DNA from 3 places in the Bacillus swezeyi genome. Region 3 is predicted to be linked to each of the others. Evidence: predicted binding sites of a transcription regulator. Region 3 holds the regulator's gene; each other region holds the start of a gene.
What was found. Region 3 encodes Rex, which represses fermentation and respiration genes when NADH is low (regulators of the CRP and FNR family bind a similar motif). Its sites were predicted from a motif close to TTGTGAAATATTTCACAA; they were not measured.
Positions count from the first base shown of each region.

Region 1: a site for Rex is predicted at 2,391-2,408, ahead of RBH91_RS11280 (DUF1641 domain-containing protein). Genes of this name have one in related genera too.
Region 2: a site for Rex is predicted at 3,904-3,921, ahead of ric (iron-sulfur cluster repair di-iron protein). Genes of this name have one in related genera too.

Region 1 is NZ_CP133085.1:2,282,298-2,290,271, reverse strand. It holds gene RBH91_RS11295 (AMP-binding protein) at 1-1,441, shown strand, start outside; gene RBH91_RS11290 (hypothetical protein) at 1,514-1,741, opposite strand; gene RBH91_RS11285 (excisionase family DNA-binding protein) at 1,838-2,068, shown strand; gene RBH91_RS11280 (DUF1641 domain-containing protein) at 2,471-2,893, shown strand; gene RBH91_RS11275 (NAD(P)/FAD-dependent oxidoreductase) at 2,937-4,115, shown strand; gene RBH91_RS11270 (AraC family transcriptional regulator) at 4,519-5,385, opposite strand; gene dacB (D-alanyl-D-alanine carboxypeptidase/D-alanyl-D-alanine endopeptidase) at 5,851-7,335, shown strand; gene RBH91_RS11260 (glycosyltransferase) at 7,479-7,974, shown strand, end outside.
Region 2 is NZ_CP133085.1:2,185,275-2,193,248, reverse strand. It holds gene RBH91_RS11045 (GNAT family N-acetyltransferase) at 575-1,081, opposite strand; gene RBH91_RS11040 (YnfE family protein) at 1,104-1,361, opposite strand; gene RBH91_RS11035 (cellulase family glycosylhydrolase) at 1,469-3,010, opposite strand; gene RBH91_RS11030 (DUF1360 domain-containing protein) at 3,451-3,822, opposite strand; gene ric (iron-sulfur cluster repair di-iron protein) at 3,988-4,701, shown strand; gene RBH91_RS11020 (GerAB/ArcD/ProY family transporter) at 4,961-6,046, opposite strand; gene RBH91_RS11015 (hypothetical protein) at 6,289-6,429, opposite strand; gene RBH91_RS11010 (nitric-oxide reductase large subunit) at 6,520-7,974, opposite strand, start outside.
Region 3 is NZ_CP133085.1:746,478-754,451, reverse strand. It holds gene groL (chaperonin GroEL) at 1-105, opposite strand, end outside; gene groES (co-chaperone GroES) at 156-440, opposite strand; gene RBH91_RS03490 (CPBP family intramembrane glutamic endopeptidase) at 668-1,402, shown strand; gene RBH91_RS03485 (YdiK family protein) at 1,402-1,593, shown strand; gene tatC (twin-arginine translocase subunit TatC) at 1,642-2,418, opposite strand; gene RBH91_RS03475 (twin-arginine translocase TatA/TatE family subunit) at 2,425-2,598, opposite strand; gene RBH91_RS03470 (redox-sensing transcriptional repressor Rex) at 2,638-3,282, opposite strand; gene moaC (cyclic pyranopterin monophosphate synthase MoaC) at 3,279-3,791, opposite strand; gene RBH91_RS03460 (ABC-F family ATP-binding cassette domain-containing protein) at 3,939-5,867, shown strand; gene tsaD (tRNA (adenosine(37)-N6)-threonylcarbamoyltransferase complex transferase subunit TsaD) at 6,107-7,132, opposite strand; gene rimI (ribosomal protein S18-alanine N-acetyltransferase) at 7,122-7,580, opposite strand; gene tsaB (tRNA (adenosine(37)-N6)-threonylcarbamoyltransferase complex dimerization subunit type 1 TsaB) at 7,593-7,974, opposite strand, start outside.

The DNA of each region.
Region 1 (7,974 bases), 1.5 Mb from region 3:
TTTTTCAGGCTATGGTGCTCACGCGGCAGCCGCAAGATTGCGCGCCTCCGGAGCAAAAATGCTCGTCACCGCAGACGCATTTCTCAGAAGGGGAAAAGTGATCTGCATGAAAAAAGAAGCGGATAAGGCCGCAGACCAATCCCCATTCGTTCAAAAAGTCGCCGTCTGCCGGCTTCGCGATTCAGACACAAGCTGGAACGAAACGAGGGACATAGCTTGGGATGAACTAATCAAGCATGAACCACTTCAGAAAACCGAAGAGATGGAAAGCTCTGATCCGATCATGCTTCTTTATACCTCAGGGACGACCGGCCAGCCAAAGGGCGCTGTTCATACACATGCCGGTTTTCCGCTTAAAGCCGCGTTTGATGCCGGGTTTGGCATGGATGTCAAACAAGGCGACACCTTTTTCTGGTATACGGACATGGGCTGGATGATGGGGCCGCTTTTATTATTTGGCGGCTTAATCAATGGAGCAGCCATTTTATTATATGACGGAGCCCCCGACTATCCCGGGCCAGACCGGCTTTGGGAGCTTATCAGCCGTCACGGGGTCACACATCTCGGCATCTCCCCGACGCTCATTCGTTCGATGATGCAGCATGGGGACGATTTTCAGCAAAAATACGATCTTTCCAGCCTGCGGGTCATCGGCTCGACGGGTGAACCGTGGAATTACGATCCGTGGATGTGGCTGTTTCGCCATGCGGGGAAAGGCAAGGTGCCTATTTTTAATTATTCGGGCGGAACGGAAATCGCAGGCGGCATTTTGGGCAATGTCCTCCTTCGGCCGATATCGCCGATGACCTTTAATTCCCCTCTGCCGGGAATGGCCGCCAATGTCTACAATGAAGAAGGGGCCGAAATCATAAACGAAGTCGGAGAGCTTGTCCTCACAAAACCGTGGGTCGGCATGACCAGCGGTTTTTGGAAAGAGCCGGACAGGTATGAAAACACGTATTGGAGCCGCTGGACAGATGTTTGGGTGCACGGCGACTGGGCAAAAAAAGATGAAAAAGGCTACTGGACGATCAGCGGTCGTTCAGATGATGTCATCAATGCGGCCGGAAAAAGGATCGGTCCTGCAGAAATCGAATCCGTTTTGGTCAGCCATCCGGCAGTGGCGGAAGCCGGGGTGATCGGTGTTCCCGATGAGATAAAAGGGGAGGCTGTTGTTTGTTTCGCCGTTCTCACTAAAGCCCGGCCTTCGGACAAATTGAAAGACGATTTGCTGAAGCGCGCCAGTGAAGCATTAGGAAAATCAATCAAGCCAAAATCGGTGTATTTCGTCAGCGGCCTGCCAAAGACCAGAAATGCAAAAGTGATGAGAAGACTATTGCGGGCTGCTTATTTACACGAACCGCCAGGCGATTTATCGGCCTTGGAAAATCCTGAGGTGTACAATGAAATTGCCCGGCTTCAAGCGCCGAAAAATCTGTAGTATACTGATAAAGGTAAAAAATAAAGAAGAAGGATCAATTCCTTCCTCTTTTTATTTTAAAGATCTTTCGGTTTACATCCTTACAATAACCGAACCGCCGCCGGCCGTGCAAACTCGGTTTTGCTGTTCTTCAATGGAGCGCAGCAGCTGATTGTTACATTCCATCAGCTTGATCAGCAGTTCCATCTGATCCTCCAGATTTTTTAATCTTTGCGTCATTTGCTGAGAAGAATGCTGACCCGGCGGCATCTGTGAGGCAGCAGGCTGGTAGAGCGTTTCAGAATTCCATTTTGAATACATAGGGAATGTGCCTCCATCATTTAAACTGATATACCATATCATATGATCTGCAAAAAGGCAGCGTTCGCCTAAATCGGGACGAAAGGGAATGAAAACATGTATTTAACGATAAAAGAAACGGCAGAATATTTATCGCTTTCAGAAGCCTATATTGAGGAGCTCATCAGACAAAGGAAAATTCGGGTGATCCATGACGGACAGCAATATGTAATCAATAAAGAGCAGTTCAACACCCATTTGGAGCAGATGGAAAAGTATAAGGAAATGGTTGAAGCCATTCTTAACGAACCAATTCCTGAAGATCCGGATGTAAAAGATGAAGATTGACAATAAAAACATTATGTAAACAAAATCATTTACTATATCCACGTTTCTGCTTCTGAATCTTTTGTCTCAGGACGGCAGATGAATGGGGGATTGGTTAAAAAAGACACAATATAGGAAATAAAAGGAACAGGAAAACCCTTTCAAATCAAGTTTTCTATGATTTTATTTCATTTCGGAAACAATCACGTTCATTTTTTGTTCAAAAAATGTTATCATTTAATAGTAAAAAATACATCGTGTTTTGAGATTGCAAGTTTTTAGGCAGCATGCTGCAGAAAACAGCAAAATAAACACATTAGGGAGAACCTCTCTGCGGACTTGTTTGTGCATAAATTCACAAACTTAATGGGGAAGTCTTCCTTCAAAAAACAGCACATTGCTTATTGTAAAGGAGAATTGGTTATGCCGGAAACAATCGATCAAACAAACGAATCTGTAAGTCAAAGCCAACGCGATCTGATTGATCAGCTGTTAAAACCTGAAGTACAGGAATCTTTGACTGTTCTAGTCGACCAGCTTCCAAAGCTGACAGAACTGGTCAACGTTTTGACGAAGTCTTACGATTTCGCACAATCCGTGGCTACTGATGAAGTATTAAAAAGCGACACTGTAGGTGCAATTACAGAAATTTTAGAGCCTGTCAAAGATACGGCGAAAGAAGTTGCAGCGACAGCGATTGAAGCAAAAGACCGCGCTGACGAAAGCAAGGAAGTCATCGGACTGTTCGGTCTTCTGAGAATGCTTAAAGATCCTCAGGCTCAGAAGCTGTTCCGCTTTGTTCAAAGCTACCTGCAAATCATGTCAGAACGCGAAAACCAAAAATAAGGACCTTCAGAAATATATTTAGAATAAGGACGGAGGATACACGATGTCAAAACATATTGTCATTTTAGGCGCTGGTTACGGCGGACTGCTGTCTGCTTTAACAGTTCGCAAACATTACAGCAAAGAAGAAGCAAAAGTAACAGTGGTAAACCAATATCCAACACACCAAATCATCACAGAACTGCATCGCCTTGCAGCGGGCAACGTGTCAGAACAAGCGATCGCTATGCCGCTTGCTAAGCTTTTCAAAGGAAAAGACATCGATCTTAAAATTGCGAAAGTGAACTCTTTCTCAGTCGACAACAAAGAGGTGGCTCTTTCTGACGGATCTACTTTAACGTATGATGCGCTTGTTGTCGGTCTTGGTTCTGTCACAGCCTACTTCGGCATTCCAGGGCTCGAAGAAAACAGCATGGTGCTTAAATCTGCAAATGATGCAAACAAAATCTTTAAGCATGTTGAAGAACGTGTGCGCGAATACGCTCAAACTAAAAATGAAGCTGATGCCACAATCTTAATCGGCGGCGGCGGACTAACCGGTGTTGAGCTTGTCGGCGAACTCGCTGACATCATGCCTAACCTTGCTAAAAGCTATGGTGTAGATCCTAAAGAAATCAAGCTGAAATTGGTAGAAGCCGGTCCGAAGATCCTGCCGGTGCTTCCGGATGAACTGATCGAACGCGCGACAGCAAGCCTTGAAAAACGCGGCGTTGAATTCTTAACCGGGCTGCCTGTCACAAATGTAGAAGGAAACGTTGTTGATCTGAAAGACGGTCAAAAAATCGTTACAAATACATTTGTCTGGACTGGCGGTGTACAAGGAAATCCGCTTATCGGCGAATCAGGACTGGAAGTGAACCGCGGACGCGCGACTGTAAACGACTTCCTTCAATCCACATCTCATGAAGATGTGTTTGTTGCAGGAGACAGCGCCGTTGTCTTTGGTCCGGAAGGCCGCCCTTATCCGCCGACAGCGCAAATTGCATGGCAAATGGGCGAACTGATCGGCTACAACTTATATGCATACTTAGAAAACAAAACATTGGATACATTCAGCCCTGTAAACTCAGGAACACTGGCAAGCCTTGGCCGCAAAGACGCAGTTGCCGTCATCGGCGCAAACAGCACATCTCTTAAAGGGGTGCCTGCTTCCTTGATGAAAGAAGCGAGCAATGTCCGCTACCTGAGCCATATTAAAGGTCTGTTCAGCCTGGCTTACTAATTCTAATGAAGCGCTACTTATAGTTTAAACTATAAGTGGCGCTTTTTTTCGCTTTAAATTTGACGGGTAAATGAAAATATGATGAAAAATTTTGAGCAAAATGCATTTGGCATTATCAAAACTAAGGTGATTTTTTTGTTTAGTGGCAGAAGCGCCATAAAAAATCTATTTGGTGTTCACCCATTAGGAGTACCACCAGCAAGCGAATTCAATGTATTTTCGCCGTATATATAACAAATCTTTATATTTCTATTCCGCAATCGGGCCATATTGTGTAATAAAAACGATTTGTAAAAGTCATACAGAAGAGCAATGTATAAATCAAAAAGACCAGTCAATATCTTCTTAGCTGACTGGTCTAATATGGTAAATGGAGATTTAACGGAATAATCAAAGTTTATCGCTAACTATTTTTTTCTTTTACTGGCATCCAAATTTCGCTATATACATTTTCCGAAGTACCATTGTGGTTTGTAAAAGAAATCCCAGGTATATCTGCTACTTCATAATCTGAAGAAGGCAACCATTCAGAATAAATTTTAGCGGTAGTTTCTTGAAGCGTAGAAGGAAATGGTCCTTCATTCGGAAAAATCGCCCATAAACTTTCTTCAATGGACAGTTGTTCTAAATCATCGAAAGGATTTTCTTTTGTAGTTGCAAAACCAATCATATGAGTTAGGTCGCCTTTTTCTTCCAAGTAGCCATCGTCAAAATTATAAGATACATTCAGGACTTGATGAGGGTATAAATCAGCTAGCTGATGCATTTCATTTCTTTGTTGTTCGGTAATTGACTGGGCTAGTTCTAAGATTGCATTATTTTCACCTTCGAATTGGATTGGCACTCTTTTCGATACACCTACTATATTAAACTTCGCTTTCTTTTCAATTTTAAATTCCATCGATTTTCCTCCTTTTATATCTATAAAAAATGAAAATTTGGGAAATGATTTTTGAATTTTGTTTTTAGTTACTTTTGAAGGTAAAAAACCACTCCATTCACGAAAGGCTCTCGAGAATCCTTCTATAGATTGAAAACCGTATTTATAGGCAATATCTGTCACTCTTGCTCCTTTAATTAATTCAACATTTGCAACGGACAATCTCCTGTTTTTGATATAATCATTCAATGACATTCCAGCCATATACGAGAACATTCTTTTAAAGTGATAATCAGATATTCCTACAATTTTTGATATATCTTTTCCAGAGATTTCTTCCGTCAAATGTGCTTCAATATAATCCATCAAATTATTGAATTTCTGTAACATTCATTTCCCTCCTTTACAAATACATAATATCGGTGAAATTCATTTTTTACTCGATATTTTATATACGGAGTTTATCGGAACTTATCTTTCATTATTACTTAAATAATCATTTCATAACATTCTTTATTAGTCATCCATTCCGTTAATAGCTATTAAACGTACTCAACTGTCTTAAACGAATATGATTATTGGAAGGCAACAATCATTATTTTAGTGTTCCAGAAGAGGGAGCGATTGTTGAATAAAACTTTATTTACCCCCATCCAAAACAGGACGGGGGTTGTGTGTTGGAAGTATTTAACTTAAACAAAACTTATTATTACCTTGACATTTCCTTATTGCGGGTGGTGTCAGCTTCGCTGGTACTACCCCTACATAAGGTTTTTGCTGAAAACAGATCAACAGAAGTATATCCCGCCCATTTTTGCAATAAAGTATTAAAACATACCGGGAAGGCGGGATGAAATGAAAAAAAACATGAAGCTTTGTTTATGTATCGCGATGATTTTGATATTGACGCTTTCTTCCCATATTCGCGGGGAAGAACCCGCCGTCCTTGCCGCAGAAGAAAAGGGCGGAATGCATCATGAAATTGAGCGGCTTTTAAAACATGATCCGAATCTAAAAGGAGCGCTCGCAGGGGTCAGCGTCAGGTCTCTGTCAACCGGCGAAATCTTGTACGGCCATATGGGTGATGTCCGCTTAAGACCGGCATCAAACATGAAGCTTTTAACTGCTGCTGCGGCTCTCAACGTACTGGGAGAAGACTATTCATTTCAGACGGAGGTTTTGTCTGACGGACAACAGCGCGGCAAAACATTGATGGGCAGCCTTTATTTAAAAGGAAAAGGCGATCCGACGCTCTTACCGACAGATTTTGATCAGCTGGCAGAAAGCATTCGCAAAAAAGGAATCACAACGATCCGCGGGCATCTCATCGGAGATGACTCCTGGTATGATGATGTCCGCTATTCACAGGATTTATCCTGGAGTGATGAAGATGCATATTACGGCGCCCAAGTCTCTGCTTTAACCGCCTCGCCAAATGAAGACTATGACGCCGGAACAGTTATTCTTGAAGTGAACCCAGGCAGTAAAACCGGAGAAAAACCCAAGGTGGATATTACACCGAAAACTAACTATGTCAAGATCAAAAATCACGCCGAAACCGTTCCCGCTGACGGAAAGAAAGACATCGAGGTGAAAAGGAATCACGGCACAAACACGATTCAAATCAAAGGAACCATTCCCCTGGAAACATCCAAAGTCAGACAATGGGTTGCAGTATGGGAACCTTCCCGCTATGCGCTCGATTTATTGAAGCAGGCTCTCCATCGCCAAGGCATTAAAATCCTCGGAAAAGAAAAGACCGGCCAAACTCCCGCGAAAGCGCAGCGCCTTACAGTTCATCAATCCATGCCGCTTTCAGAGCTGATGATCCCTTTTATGAAGCTTAGCAACAACGGCCATGCCGAAACATTGGTAAAGGAAATGGGGAAGACGATCAAGAAAGAAGGCAGCTGGGACAAAGGCCTTGACGTATTGAAAACGGAGCTTGATACATTTGGGATTGATCCAGACGGCTTGCTTCTCAGAGACGGTTCAGGAATCTCTCATATCAATTTCATTTCTGCTCATCAGATCACAAAACTGCTGTATTCTATTCAGGATGAAAATTGGTTTTCGTCCTATGTCCGTTCACTGCCTGTTGCCGGAGCCAGCGACAGAATGGTCGGCGGGACATTGCGAAATCGAATGAAAAATCCTCCTGTCAAAGGCAAAGTCAGAGCAAAAACAGGATCGCTTTCAACGGTGAGTTCATTATCCGGCTATGTCGACACAACAAGCGGAGAAACATTGATTTTTTCCATCCTCTTAAACCAGCTGCTGGATGATGAAAAAGGAAAAGATATCGAAGACAGGATCGCTGAAATTTTAGCAGCCTCATAACAACAACCATGTTCATCAGGCAATGGGTGTTGGCTGCTTTTAAAGATTCTTCCGTTTATGTCGCGCGTACTTTTTTCATACCCCGCCATATAATGCTAAGAGATTGAATTCCTATAAGTTTAACAACAGGTAGGGGGAAGCATATGAAAATATTGCTGGCTTATTATCGATACTCTCCACACACAAACGGCCCGTCCACCTATATTGATACACTGCGAAAAAGTTTGGAAAATAAAGGGCATACTGTCGATTTGTTGTCCCATGATCAAAAGTGGCTGAACATTCAAATCGCCAATCAGCAGACAGCTGATAAACACCGCTTGAAATGCGAGCTGATCCACCGCTTTCAAACATCCTATACAGCAAAATATCCGCTGTGGATCTATTGGAGGGAAATGGAGCGATACAGTTTGGAGCAAGCGGTGAGGCAGCTTGATTTAAATGGGTACGATTTGATTCACTGCCACGATTTTATGACGGCAAGAGCGATGGCCCGTTCCAAATCCCTTCGTACTCCGCTGATTGTATCGCTTCATAATTTCAAGTTTCATGAAACAAAAGTAACAGGGGAATTTGATGAGAAAACGAGACGTGAACAGCAGTATATGAAAATTGAAGAATACTTGGGCGCTATGTCGG
Region 2 (7,974 bases), 1.4 Mb from region 3:
ATCCTGCTTTCTTTTATCTGGAACGACTTAATCTCAAGCGTTTTTCAAACTCTTTCCTTTCTCCGTCTTTCGCAGATTCACCAAGTCTACTGTGCAGTGTATATATCAGAGTGTCATACCAGCCTTGCTTCAAATCTCTAATGACTGCTCAGGCCTGCCAGATAATGAATAGCCGCATGCTAAGCAGAAAATAATTCCATTCATCTAAGGGCTTGTTTCATATATTTGTTTTCTTCTGTCAACTGTTCATTATATCGTCATCTCTTGTCTCTGACAGCATATCTAACGCCATACGCTTCATTTTTGCATCAGAGGATGACACTGGCTGCGATAATTTGCTGTAAAGCTCAGTTTCAAATGTAAAAATGGTTTCGGGAAAAACATTTTCAAATCTTCCTCAACAACCTGTGTCCATGCAGCAAAATGGCACTGAGGATCGCCTATTAGATAAAAAATTTCCTGTTCTGCCCAGACAAGTGCACAGTTAGAGTGCTCCAGATCATCAGCATACATGCGGCCTTTGTTATGGCCAGCAAGTATACAGTGCTGCCTCAATTGAAATCCCTTTCAACATTTATTGATGAACCGCATACACATCAATTTCTTTTCCCCACTTATAGATGTTCTTTTCCAGCGTCATGCCGATTCGTTCAGCGACTTTCCTGGAAGGCGTGTTATTTACGTCTATTAAAGAAATGAGCTTTGCATGCCGCAATTCTTCAAATCCGTAGCGTTTGCATGCCGCGGCTGCTTCGGTTGCATAGCCGTTGCCCCAGACGCGCCTTTTAAACAAATAGCCGATTTCCATTTCACTTGATCCTTCTACTTCCTGGGGAATGATTCCGCATTGGCCTAAAAACTCGCCTGTTTGTTTATCTTCTGCAACCCAAAGGCCGACTTCGTGCTTTTCATAGTTTTCTAAAGTCCAGTCGATCCATGCGAATGTCTGTTGTTTATCTTTTGTTGACGGGTAGTATTCCATTGCTTTCGGGTCTGAAAAGATCTCCAGCAAGTTTTCGGCATCACCGCGCGTCATTTTTCGCAGAATGAGCCGTTCCGTACTCAAAATGATTTGTTTCATATTTCTCCTCTCCTGAGGAAGCTTATCGCGAGGTTAGTTCATGATAAACCGTTTCTAATTCCTCCATTGTTATATCTCCGTATGCACATTTAATCACGGCGTCCGCAAACTCATCGTAGTCATCATCAGTAGAAAAGCCTTGCTGCAGCTTTTGGGCGTATGATTTGATTGTTTCTTTTTGCTTCTGAATGTCGCGCTGTTTCCCCGGGTAGTCAGGGCCATTGATCATATCGCTGTTTTCTTTGACCAGCATCATATACTGTTTCACAATTCCATCCATGTATTCACCCCCCTTTTCAATACATTTCAAAAATCTTCCTCTCTCTGTCATTATAGTATATCATGAAAACGGACACCAATCTTGGTGTCCGTCAAAATGACAGAGAACTATTTGGGTTCTGTTCCCCAAATCAGTTTTCCGTTTTCATACAATGTGATCTTTTTCGTATCTTTAAACGTGTTTGAATTTAAAAAGGAATAATCGCCGCTTTGCGCGTAATTGCTCCAGTCATCGTTGTGCAGGCGAATCTGGATTTCCCCGGTGCTTGACCCTGGAGACAGCGTTCCATTTTTAAAGCCGAGTTCAAGATAAGTGTTCGCGCCTTTTACGGATTTATTTAATTTCACGAATTTGTGTGTTAAGCTGCTGCATCCGATCTGCGCATAGTCACAATCGAAGTTTTGTCCTTTGTTGTTTGCTTTATACCAGTAGCGGACGGTCAATTTGTTTAGTGATACGGTTTTGTTGCTGTTGTTTTTAATATTGAGCTGCGGACGGATTTGGTTGCCGTTTACATTGCCGTCACCTGCTCTGTATTGTACGGCTATTGCTTTTTTCTGGGTGCTGTTGTCTTGATCGGACTTATCTTTGCCTGGATTTTTCTGATCAGAATCTTTTGAATCCGAATCAGAATTGTTGTCTCCAGATGAGTTTTTGGAGCCGCGGATATTCTCCCTTACAAACTTTCCGGATTCGGATAAATCTGATTGTGACCAGCCTCCCGTTTTAGATGCGCCCGGATTTAAAGAGGCTGATGACTCCTGTTTATCCGAGAGGTTCCAGTTCACCCAGCTGATCTTCTTGCTGTCCAAAAATTTTAGCCATTCGCGGGACTGATCAAGGAATACCCCGCCGTTTCCGGAAGCATCGCTTGTTCCCCATTCAGTAACGAAAATCGGCGCTCCTTTGCTGAGTGCGTCATTTGCTTTGTCCCTTAAAAACTGGCCGTGTGTACCTGCATAAAAATGGAGCGCGTACATGACATTGTCGTCCTTCAGCTGATTGTTGGCTGCATCATTGACATCCTGGCTCCAAGTACCGGTGCCGACGATCACGATGTTATCCGGGTCATTCTTGCGGATGACTGACAACACTTCTTCCGCGTAAGGTTTGATATCACGGTTCCAGTTCACATCGCCGTTCGGTTCATTGGCGATTTCATAAATGACGTTCGGCGTGTTTCCGTATAAATTTGACATTTCCTTAAAAAATTCTTTTGCCTTGGCTTTGTTTTGGTTCGGATTGCCGTCGCTTAAAATATGCCAGTCAATGATCACATATATTCCGAGCTCTTTTGCCGCTTCAACTGCTTCTTTGACTTTATTTTTTACAGACGGATTATCAACATAGCCGCCCTCACCCGTATACATTGCCGCGCGGAAAACATTGATACCCCAGTCGTCTCTCAGCCATTTTAGACTGTCTTTATTGACGTAATCGCCAAACCACTGCAAACCGTGGGAACTGATGCCTTTCAGCTGAATCGCGTTTCCGTTTTGATTGACAAGCTGTGTTCCTTTTAGCTTAAGCTGTCCGTTTGCTGAGACAGGTGTTTTCGAAGCTGCTGATGCCGCTGGCACGAATGCGCCGCCGATAACAAGAGCCGCCGTCATGAAACATGTGATCAAGACAGAAACTGTACGTTTAATAGATGACATTCTTTTTCCTCCATTATGATATTTTGAAATATACTTTTTTTACCGGTTGTTTCTCACCTCTTTCTCGCTTTTCACACGAACCGATTGTAAAGAAACTCTTAAATAATTGTCTATCAACCATATTTCTTGTTTTTAGCGCCTTTAAAAATCTATCTATTTCCTCTTTTCGTATGTATTGGGTGGCCGGAATGCTAATGACAGCCATTGATGAAAGACGATGATCCAGGACTTTATGCATTTATTTTCTTTGAATTTACAATTTTAAGAATCGAAATAATTAAAATATTATGCAGATACCTCTTATGAAAAAAGATGCTTTAGGAAAAATGCGCTAGAAAAAGTTCGCAAATTCGCCACGATTCACCCGGTTATTTGTGTCGCTTTGTTCAAAAAAATAAAACCACCCGCTTTTCTTAAAGAAAAGGAATGGTTTATTTTTTCAAATCAGATAAAAAACCGACGAGCTTTGTACCGACACCAACAAACGTTTCAAGGATCGCCTGTGCTCCCGCTATCGACAAAATCAAAATAACCGGAATGCTGGCGTCTGGAATGAATAAATACCCGAGTCCGATAATGATGGCACACCAAATACCGGCGCACCAATAGCAATTCAACAAATAGCCGAAGTTTGATTTCGGCACTTTTTTCGTGTCCACATGACCTTGTTCATCAATGGTTTTCTTTTTCTTCATGAATGGTTTCCGGATAAACTCCGTGATTTTATCAAAGACAATTAAATGAGTCAGCCGATAGCTGGCGAGAATCAGCATAGCAAACGTAAGCCAGGATATGTCCTCCATCTTGGGCCTCCAAATACAAAAGTTATTGTTAGGTATTCCCGATTCTCGCTGACTTATTGCTTTTCGTGCGATTTTTTCTAAATGTGATGTAGATCACGATTCGCCGCCCGCAAACGCGTTACATTTAACCCATAACATCAATATGAACATCAGGAGGTTTTTTGGATGGATACAGTATTTGATCAAAGCACAAAAACCGGTGATATTGTGACACGTTTTCCTAGAGCAAGCCAGCTTCTCAAGGAATACCGTATCGATTTTTGCTGCGGCGGGAACCGCCCGATTGGTGAAGCTATAGAAGAACAAAAATTAAATGAAGAAGAAATTTTATCGAAAATCAACACACTATACCAAGAAACAAAAGCGTTAAATGAAAAAGAAACGAACTGGAACGAAGCCCCCTATTCTCGGCTGATTGACTACGTCATCCAGACACATCATGCCTATCTGTATGACGTGCTGCCTGAACTGTCCGGCTTTGTCACAAAAGTGTACCGTGTTCATGGCATCCATCATCCGGAGCTTGGCCAGGTTCATCAATTGTTTCACCAGCTGAAAGCGGAATTGGAGCACCATTTGATCCAAGAGGAAGAACAGATTTTTCCGAAGATCGCCGCTTATGAACAGACAAATTCAGAAGCCAGCTTAACCGAAGCCGTCCAAGCGATCGACGTGCTGGAACAAGAGCATGAAGCTTGCGGCAACATATTGAAGGAACTGAGAAAAGTGACGAATGATTATGCCCTTCCAGAAGGAGCTTGCACGACGTATACACTGACTTACTTAAAACTCGATGAATTGGAAACAGACCTTTTTCAGCACATTCATTTAGAAAATAATATTTTGTTTCCGCGCCTGGAAGCGGAAGCAAATCGGTAAAGCAAAAAGGACAGAGGATTTTCAAAATCCCCTGTCCTTTTTTATTTAATCGGCTAAAGCAAATGTCTTTTTCTCCTTCTTGATACGTCAGTTTGCGGAGATTGGAATAGCTCTTAATGCTGAAAATCATCAGGATCACCATACCGGCTAAAAAGACCGTATTCGTAAAAGCCCTCCAAGTAAGCAGCGTTCACACCGCATCCTGCTGCAAAAATTCGCGTGCCTCTTGAACTCCCCGTCTTCAAATGCTTTTTTACGTTTATTTATGACTTTTTAATTTCGATACTCCTAATACTAAAATCGGAACTACTAAACCCATCGTTCCAAAATAAAAAAACATCCATTTAATAAACTCACCGGTGTATACAATATTTGGGTAAATAATTATGGAGAGAACAACCAATATCATCCCTAAAGGGAAAGTCAAGACCCTATAATCCTTTAGCTTCAAAGTATGAGCCAGGGATAAAGCAGACGCATAGTAGCAAATCGCTAATTTAATGAATATGGAAATGAACCAAATACCCGCCATTATCGGTTCAAGGCGCTGCAGAAAATCTCCTATATTAATTTTTCTTGAAAGAGTATACGTCGGAAAAAATTGCCTAGCTGTCATATCTACACCAAGAACCAATATTGAAACAGCTGTAAATAGAATTAATAACATTCCTGCTTTAATTGTCCCTGAAAAGAAATTTTTTTCTACCTCTTTCTTCTTATGAACATAAGGCATAATCATAAGAAAAACAGAAAACTGAAAAAAAGGAACGGCGATAAATGGAAAACTTGCGAGAGTGATGGTTTTTAGTCTGCTCTCAAAAAGAGGTTGTATATTTGAAAATTGAAATTGAGGAATAAGTGCGATCAACAGCAATAACATCAAAATGATTAACAATGGATAAAATATCTCGGCTGAACGGGCCAACGTCTCCAATCCTAAACGAACCCCCATGATCACAACAAGAATAAAAATTATTAAGATAGATTGTAAAGGGGTTTCTGGCATAATAACCGTTAATAAGAAGTCACCCACATCCCGAAGAACAAAGGCAGAAACCATGAAAAAATTAAAGAAAAATGCTAAATTAACTATCGTCCCTGCCCATTTTCCTAAAATAACTTCGATATATTGAGCAAAATTCAAGTCAGGATAAAGCTTTGCAACCGAAGTAACAAGCTTAACAATCAATAAACCAATTCCTAATCCAAATCCTGAAGCAATCCAAGCATCCTGTTTCGCTTCAGCAGCAAGTGACGCAGGAATGTAAAGGACAGAACTGCCTATGGTAAATATGAAAACAAATATCTGAAATTGCCTTGCTGATATCATACCATTTTCAAGCATCCTTACACCTCATCCAGTAAATCCCTTCCCTATTCACCTAATAGTATTAGCTAATCAATTAATTAATAAACATTACTACCCTAAGTGAAAAAAACGCAACATAGATTTCCGTTTTTATTAAGCCTTTTTTTGAATATGAATACCGAGGGGACATGATCAAAATCAGCAAAGGAGGGCACGAATAACCCGGTTTCCAGCTTCACTCGCTGCCGGGTAATCAGTTTTCATCTATCCTTAAATACTTAACGGCCGAATTTAATAAAAAATGCGGGTTCACGTTCTTCTCCTTCCATAAATACAAACATTCTCGGCTGATAGACGCGTTGTTTGAACTCATCATCATTCAGCTCGCTGAAAATCATAAATTGCTTCAGAAACGTCACTTCATCCTTATGTCATGTCATAGTCGCCGCTGCCTTTTCTTCCACCACTATAAAGACAGAGGACTTTCTAAATCCCCTGTCCTTTTTCATCTAATCGTCTAAAGCAATATCTTTGACAGGCAGCGCTTCTCCTTCTTTATGCGTCGGTTTGCGGAGATGGAACAATGCCTTGATGCTGAAAATCAACAGCAGCACAATGCCAACTAAAAAGATGGTATCGGGAACAGCCCGCCATGTAAGCAGCGACTGGACCACATCCTGCTGCAAAAATTCAGGCGCCCTTGAGCTCCAATAGCCCTCTTCAAACGCTTTTTTCAATTGAAGAAAACCGACTGGAAGCAAGTTGATAAAGACCATTCCAAACAAGCCGATATTCAGCGTCCAGCATGCTATTTTCAGCAATTTGTCATTCCAAGCGCGAGGCTTGACGATATTGCGCAATGTGTACAGCCATACGGCAATGGCGAACATGCCGTAAACCCCCATCATCGCTCCGTGGCCATGGGCAGGCGTTAAAAACTGGCCGTGCTCAAAATAGCTGACAGCAGGCAAGTTGATTAAAAAGCCCAATACGCCTGCACCGACAAGATTCCAAATGGCCGTTGAAATCAAAAACCAAAATGTTGATTTATATGGGAAGTAATGTCCCCCATCCCTCATCATCTTGTATTGTTCATATGCTTCCAGCACAAGCAGGGTTAGCGGAATAACTTCAAGACAGGAGAAAACCGAACCGAGCCCGATCCATATTTCAGATGATCCATTATAATAGTAATGGTGGCCGATTCCGATCACACCGCTTCCCAAAAGCAATATCAGCTGAAAATAGAGCGCTCTGACGGTCGATTTTTTCGTCACTAAATTCATTTGCACCAATAAAAAGCCGATAACAACGACGGCAAACACTTCAAAGATCCCCTCCACCCATAAGTGGATGATCCACCACCGCCAAAAATCGGACATCGTGATGCTTGTACCAGGGTTGAACATAAAGGCGGCTCCGTAAAACAGCGGAATGGCGATGGATGAATAAAACAGCAAATGAATTAAACCGCCTTTATCGGTTTCTTTTTTGAGGCCGCGTTTAATGCCCCTGAATACGATAAACAGCCAAATCAGCATACCCAGCGCAAGAATGATCTGCCAGAAGCGGCCGAGTTCAATATATTCCATTCCTTGATGACCGAATAAAAACCAATTGTTCCCTAAATATCCTTTTGCACCGAGCCATTCGCCGGCGATCGAGCCTCCGACAAGAAAGATCAGCGCCCAGAAGAGAATATCGACGAACAAGCCTTGTTTTTTCGGCTCCCTGCCTCCGACGAGCGGCGCCGCAAAAATTCCCATGCCGAGCCATGACGTCGCAATCCAAAAGATCGCAAGCTGCAGGTGGTATCCTTTTGCAATGCTAAAAGGAAGCAGGTCCCTGATCCAATCGATTCCAAAAAAGCTGTCGGGTTCGATATAATAGTGGGCGAGCAGAGCCCCGAGCATGGCCTGAACAAAGAACAGCAGCGAAACAACGGCGAAATATTTTCCCGTTTT
Region 3 (7,974 bases):
GCGTCCTTTAGGTCCCAAAGTTACCTTTACTGCATCCGCCAATGCATCTACACCGCGCAGCATTGAACGGCGGGCTTCTTCGCTAAACTTAATATCTTTTGCCATGTTATTCAAACCTCCTCAGGATTGTGTAAAGATTTGATTTTATTTATGTCTTAGCCGATAACAGCTAAAATGTCGCTTTCACGCAAGATTAAGTAATCAGTACCTTCATACTTCACTTCGGTACCTGCATATTTTGAGAAGATGATGCGGTCGCCTGTTTTAACTTCTAATGCAACGCGCTCTCCGCTCTCTAATACACGGCCTGAACCGGCAGCAACCACTTTACCCTCTTGGGGTTTTTCTTTTGCGGAGTCAGGAAGTACGATTCCGCTAGCAGTTTTTTCTTCAGACTCAACGAGCTCAATGACAACGCGATCACCTAATGGCTTTAACAATGAAACAACCTCCTCAATATTTTCATATGTAATTTTAGCACTCGCATCTGTTGAGTGCTAACACAATTATTATAATAAAGAATCTCCCAGGCAATTTCAAGTGATAAGATTAAAATTTTTTGCGCTTACATTTTTTAATGCTCATCCTTATCGCCCTATAATTTAAAAAGAGGTGTGTTACAATAAACATAGTCTGTATTACATTTTAGAAAAGGAGTACATACGGCTTGAGAAAACAATATTGGTTTATTATTTTGACATATGTCCTCATGCAGTTGTCGGCTGCTGTCGGCCTTCCCCTGCTGTACTTTTTGGGCGTGGGAAGAGGCATGGCGCCCGCCGAAGCAAAGCTTACACTGACAGGCGTGTGGTCGGTCATCGCCTTTCCCCTCTGCCTTGTCATCGTGCTGCTGATCCTGAGGACGGTGCCGAAAACAACGCTTCGCAACGGTTCGAAAGCATCTGTTGGAGCATCTATCGGATGGGCTGTCGGCGGTGTTTTTCTTGCCCTGTTTGCCCAATCGATTGCCGCTTCGATCGAAATGAACTTGTTCGGGGTCAACCCGGAATCGGAAAATACACAGCGCATCATGGAAATCATCAGCACATTGCCGCTGATGATGTTTGTCTCTTCTGTGTTCGGTCCGATCCTTGAGGAAATCATTTTCAGAAAGATTATATTCGGCGCGATCTACGAAAAAACTAATTTTTTCATCGCCGCTCTCTTTAGTTCCGTGATCTTCTCGGTTGTCCATATGGATTTCTCACACCTTTTAATCTACACGGCAATGGGATTCACATTCGCCTTTTTATACGTCAGGACAAACCGGATTATCGTTCCCATTTTCGCCCATGTCGCCATGAATACGCTTGTTGTCTTGCTGCAGACTTTCCGAGGGCCGATTGAAGAATATTTGGAGCGATTGGAGAAATTGCAGTTGATTATTGGAGGATTTTTATGATGAGAAGCCCTAAGTTTTGGGGATTGATTTATTTGTTGACAGGCGTGCTGTTTACATATCTGGCAGCTACCTCACCGGGAAACATGTGGTCTTTTTACACCATTCTTCTGATGCTTTTCGCTGCCTATAATATCAGCATTTCCTTTAAAATGTTCGCCTTGTCGAGCAAACTGAAACGAAAAGATCAATAACCCTGTACTGATAGAAAAGAGCCATTCTCGGAATATGAGGATGGCTCTTTATTTGATTTGGTCTTTTAAAAACGCTTGATTTTCCTCTTGGATAACTGTTTTTTGCGCCTGCCTGTAAGATATTCTGGAAATCACGATACTGACCTCATATAGGAATAATAAAGGCACTGAAACCATTAAATGAGACAAAAGCTCGGGCGGTGTGATGAGCGCCGCAATGACAAACAAAACAAAGTAAGCATACTTTCTGATCTTTGCCAAAAACATGGGCGTCACCAGTCCGAGCCTTGTAATAAACATGATGACCACAGGCATCTGAAACAATAAGCCGAAAGGAAGCGTTAATTGCAGCAGAAACTGAAAATACTCATGTACTCCGATGACTTGATTTACATGCAAATCATCGGAGATTCTCGTCATAAAATCAACGACAAACGGAAATAAAATAAAGTAAGAAAAGGCAATGCCGCCTAAAAAGAGTATGATCGATACCGGAATATAGCTGAGCGTCACTTTGCGTTCTTTCTTATACAGCCCCGGGCTGATAAAAGCCCACAGCTGATATAAAATAAGCGGCGAAGTCAAGACAGCGCCGATAATGAAGGCGAACTGCACATACACAAATAAAGGGTCTGTCAGCTTGAACGCATTAAGCGTCAGCCGTTTCGCCTCATCCGTCTGCTGCAGATAAATGATCAACGGCTTTGCCAAAAAAAAGCCTGCTGCAACAAAAACGGCAAAAAAGAAAAAAATGATCACGAACCGTTTTCGAAGTTCTGTGATATGTTCTACCAGCGACATTTCTTTTCCCTTCATAAATGTCATCCTATCCTACTGATCTTCTTTCTTTTTATCGGAATCGTCATCTGCTAACCCTTTTGTTGCATTTTTAAATTCCCGCAACGTATTTCCCGCCGCTTTTCCAAGCTCGGGAAGTTTTTTCGGGCCGAAAATCAAAAGCGCCACCACGACGATTAAAATAAAGCTTCCAGGACCGATCGGCATAAAGCCTGCCCCCTTTCCTTTATTTTTAAGTTTCCCGTTTTACTTTTCATTCATTGAATAATGTTTCAGAAAATACACGAGTGACTGAAGTTCAACCGCCAAATCTATATGATGAATCCGAATGTGTTCCGGCACATTCAAACGAGCCGGCGTAAAATTAAGAATGCCTTTAATGCCCAGCGCAACAAGCCTGTCTGTAATGGATTGCGCGGCTTGGGCCGGAACCGTCAAAATGGCGACGGGTATATCATCTGTCATATGCTCTTCAAGCTTGTTTAAGTCATAGACGGGAACACCGCCAACTTCCGTCCCGATTTTGTGCTCATTGATATCAAAAGCCATTGCAATTTTAGTATTATTGTTTTTGATAAAATTGTAATGGAGAAAGGCTGTCCCTAAATTTCCCACGCCAATGAGCGTTACGTTTGTCATTTCATCCTGATCAAGCGTCTTTCTGAAAAAGGACAGCAGATAATTGACATTGTAGCCGTACCCTTTTTTACCGAGCGCGCCAAAGTACGAAAAATCCCTGCGGATTGTCGCGGAATCGACCTTTACGGCATCGCTCAGTTCTGCGGATGATACACGCTGTTTCCCGGATGCATGAAGGTTTTTTAAAAAACGATAATATAACGGCAGCCGCTTCGCTGTCGCTTGCGGAATTTTTGAATGATCCATGTTCATAAGCGATCCTCCATGTCTACATCAGCTTTTTCCCTTTTATAGTCACCGTTTTTTCCGCCTGTCTTTTCTGCAAGACAGGTCGGGCCTATCACCATTCCCTTATCCGCCGCTTTACACATGTCATAGACGGTAAGCGCACATACGGAAGCAGAAGTTAACGCTTCCATTTCCACACCTGTGCTCCCTTTTGTCTTGACTTTAGACTGAATGTGCAAAATGCTTTTCTGTTCTTTTTCCTCCCATTGAAAGGCAATATCGACTCCCTTGAGGGCAATCGGATGGCACATCGGGATGATAACTGATGTTTGTTTTGCAGCCATGATGCCGGCCACTTGCGCCACTGCCAAAACATCGCCTTTTCCCATTTCTTGATTCTTGATTTTTTCATGCACGTCTCTGTTCATTGACACGCTTGAAATGGCCACAGCAGTGCGGACTGAAGCTCCCTTTTCACTTATATCAACCATCTTGGCTCTGCCTTGTTCATTAAAGTGTGTAAATTCATTCATGATCATAACTCTCCTTATAACGATCATACACTATTTTCTTCGTTCTGTCTTTTTCTTTTGGTTAAAATCTTCCAGACCCCGCTTAATTGTTTGCTGACTGCTATCTGATAGGCTACACTTAAACTAGCAAACAAGAGGTGAAATATCATGATGATCTTACAAGTCAATCAGCTCTCAAAATCATTTGGAGCCGATTCTATTTTAACGAATATAAAGCTGGAAGTCAGATCACGGGATCGGATTGCAATCGTCGGACGCAACGGTGCCGGAAAATCTACTTTTTTAAAAATTATTGCCGGACGGCTGTCTTATGAAGAAGGAGAAATCATCAAGCCGAAGGATTTGACGATGGGCTATCTTGATCAGCATTCAGGGCTTGATTCCAAGCTGACAATTAAAGAAGAGCTCCTGTCGGTATTTGATTTTCTGAAAAAGATGGAAAAAGAGATGCGTTCAATAGAAGAACAAATGGCGCACGCTGATCCAGACAAGCTGGAATCCTTAATGAAAACATATGACAGACTGCAGCAGGAGTTTAAAGACAAAGGCGGCTATCAATATGAAGCTGAAGTCAGATCAGTGATGCACGGGCTTGGATTTGCCGGATTTGACGACTCGGCCCGCGTACAGGACTTGAGCGGAGGGCAAAAAACAAGGCTTGCTCTCGGAAAAATGCTTCTGACAAAGCCGGATCTGCTCATTCTCGATGAACCGACAAACCACCTGGACATCGACACGCTGACATGGCTGGAGCAATATTTGCAAAACTACAGCGGAGCGATTTTAATCGTCTCCCATGACAGGTACTTTCTCGATAAAGTTGTCAACCAGGTTTATGAGATTTCCCGATCCCAAAGCAAAAAATACAGCGGAAACTACAGCTCTTATCTTAAAATGAAGGCGGAACAACTTGAAAAAGAAACGAAGCTTTATGAAAAGCAGCAGGACGAAATCGCCAAGCTGCAGGACTTCGTCGACCGCAATTTAGCCAGGGCTTCAACGACAAAGCGCGCGCAGAGCAGAAGAAAACAGCTTGAACGAATGGAAGTCATGGACAAACCATTGGGAGATGAAAAGTCGGCGTCCTTCCGCTTTGACATTGCAAGACAAAGCGGAAACGATGTGCTCCGGGTTGAGGATTTGACGATCAGCTATCAGGATCAGCCCCCGCTCCTCCGCTCATTGGCTTTTCATATTGCGCGCGGGGAAAGCGTGGCGCTCGTCGGCCCGAACGGAATCGGCAAATCCACTCTGTTAAAAACGCTGGTTCAGAAGCTGAAGCCTGTAACGGGATCGATTTCGACAGGCTCACATGTCTCCATCGGCTATTATGACCAGGAACAGACTGAGCTGACCTCGTCAAAACGCGTGCTTGACGAACTTTGGGACGACTATCCGGAAATGAATGAGAAAGATATCCGAACCTGTCTCGGCAACTTTCTGTTCTCTGGAGATGATGTGTTAAAGCCGGTACACGCTTTAAGCGGCGGAGAGAAAGCACGGCTCGCACTTGCGAAACTGATGCTTCAAAAAGGCAATTTTCTCATTCTTGATGAGCCGACAAACCATCTCGATTTAGACAGCAAGGAAGTATTGGAAAACGCTTTGATCGAATATCCGGGAACGATTTTATTTGTCTCTCATGACCGCTATTTTATCAACCGCATCGCAACAAAAGTATTTGAACTTTCTCCTGAAAGAGTCGAAGAATATTTAGGGGACTACGATTATTATACAGAAAAAAAAGCACAGCAGCTGGAGCTTGAAGAATTGGAAAAACAACAAGCGGAAGAGCGGAATCAATCTGTATCAGAAAAGGCGGGAACAAAACGCAGCTATGAAGAAGAAAAAGAGTGGAAAAGAAAAGAACGCCAGCGTCAGCGCCGCATAGAAGAAATCGAAACAAGAATTACGGCCATCGAAGGTAAAATTGAACAGAACGAAGAGCTTCTTTGCGAACCGGATATCTTTCAAGACCATGAAAAAGTCCAGGATATCCACGCCGAAAATGAAGAATTGAATGATGAGCTCGAACAGCTATTATCAGAATGGGAAGCACTTTCTACAAATGAATAAATCCAAAAACCGCTTCTGGAATGAAGCGGTTTTTTGTCCACAAAACAAACCCTTTGTTAAAAACAAAGAAAGCGTTTTACCCACATTATCCACAAAAATATAATGTTTATACACAATGTTAACAGGTAAAAAAGCTCTATAGAACAAGCTTTAAAATATTATACACAGGCCTGTGGATACATGTTAATAATATGTTAGTAACATGTATTTCGTAAAAAAACCCCACTTTTTGTGAGGTTCTAATAGGAAGTCAGTTCTAAGCCGGGCTGGCCGTTCATATCATATCTTCCCCTGATGCCTTTTTCAAAAGCGACGGTCCCTGCAGCTGCAATCATCGCCGCATTATCTGTGCATAGCGAAAGGGGCGGAATCAGGAGCTGAATATCCGGATAGCTGCTGAATGTCTTCTCAAGAGCCGTCCTAAGCCCTTTGTTTGCGGCAACCCCTCCTGCAAGCAATACTTGCTTGACGCCGTATTCCTTTGCAGCACGTTCCGTTTTTGTCACGAGGACATCAATGACACTTTCTTGAAAGCTCGCGGATAAATCTTCCGGGGGAATGGTTTCTCCCTTTTGTGAAGCATTGTGAAGCGTGTTGATAACCGCCGATTTGAGGCCGCTGAAGCTGAAATGATACGACCCCTCTTCAAGCCATGCGCGCGGCAATGGCACGTTTGCTTCGCCTTTTTGAGCGAGTTTGTCAATGTGCGGGCCTCCCGGATAAGGCAGACCCATTGTTCTTGCCACTTTATCATACGCTTCGCCTGCCGCATCATCGAGCGTTTCTCCAATGACTTCAAATGATCCGTGTTCTTTCATATACACGAGTTCGGTATGTCCTCCTGAGACGACTAGCGCAAGCGTCGGAAAATCAATTTCCCGGACAAGCCGGTTGGCATAAATATGTCCGGCAATATGGTGAACGCCCACCAGCGGAATATTGCGGGCAAAACTCAGCGCTTTTGCAGCATTTACGCCGATCAGCAAAGCGCCGACAAGGCCGGGTCCTTCGGTTACTGCAATTGCATCCATATCATCAAAAGTCATTCCCGACTGTGAAAAGGTTTCTTCCAGCACAATCGTCATCTGCTCCACATGATGCCTGGACGCGATTTCAGGGACGACTCCCCCAAATCGTTTATGGCTTTCAATTTGAGACGCAACTACGTTTGCGACAATTTCTGTACCGTTTTTAACGATGGCGGCGGCGGTTTCGTCACAGCTTGTCTCAATTCCCAATACATACAGATCTTGTTTATGATTCATTTAGTCTCACCCACATTAATAATGCATCTTCTCCATTGTCAGTATAGTAATTTTTCCGAATTCCTCCCGGCTGAAAACCGAGTTTTTGATATAAGCTTTGCGCAATATGATTTGATACCCTCACCTCTAAAGAAAGCTGGACTGCCTTCTTCATCCGGCACAGCTTCATGGCGGCTTTTAGAAGAGCTTCCCCTAAATGGCGGCCTCTGTATGCAGGTGACACAGCAATGTTGGTAATCTGTGCATCATCCATCACAATCCAGATCCCGCAGTAGCCGATGACTTGGTCTTCTATTTCGAGAACAAGATAATGCGCATACATATTGTGATCAAGCTCATGGTGAAAAGACTCTTTTTTCCACGGAGATGAAAAAGAGATTCTTTCAATTTCAAACACTTGATCCACATCTTTTGGCGCCATATCGCGTATGACCATTTGAGTATTCATGGCTTCACCCGTTCACTTTTGTTTTTCCAGCCATACGGCTTCCGCTTCAGCCAGGCGAATATAGTTTGGAACAAGGCCGTGTACAGGTTCAGGCTCTTTAGTTTCTCCGATCAACGCCAATTCAGAAGGCCGAGGAAGCTGAAGGGCAGGCCCTGCAATCACAGCCTGCTCGCCGAGTATCTGCTTGATCAAGTCCCTGTGTATTTCAGTATCATTGCCTAAAAACAGGACTTGCTGTTCCATTGCTTTCAGCTTTTTAAGCCAATCTTCAAACAGAATATTTTGATCCTCTTCTAAAGCCTGAAGTCTGCTATTGTCATCATAGCGATAAAGTCCTGTATAAACCTGCCCGCGCCTGGCATCAAACAACGGACAAATCAAGCCGGGGAAAAAA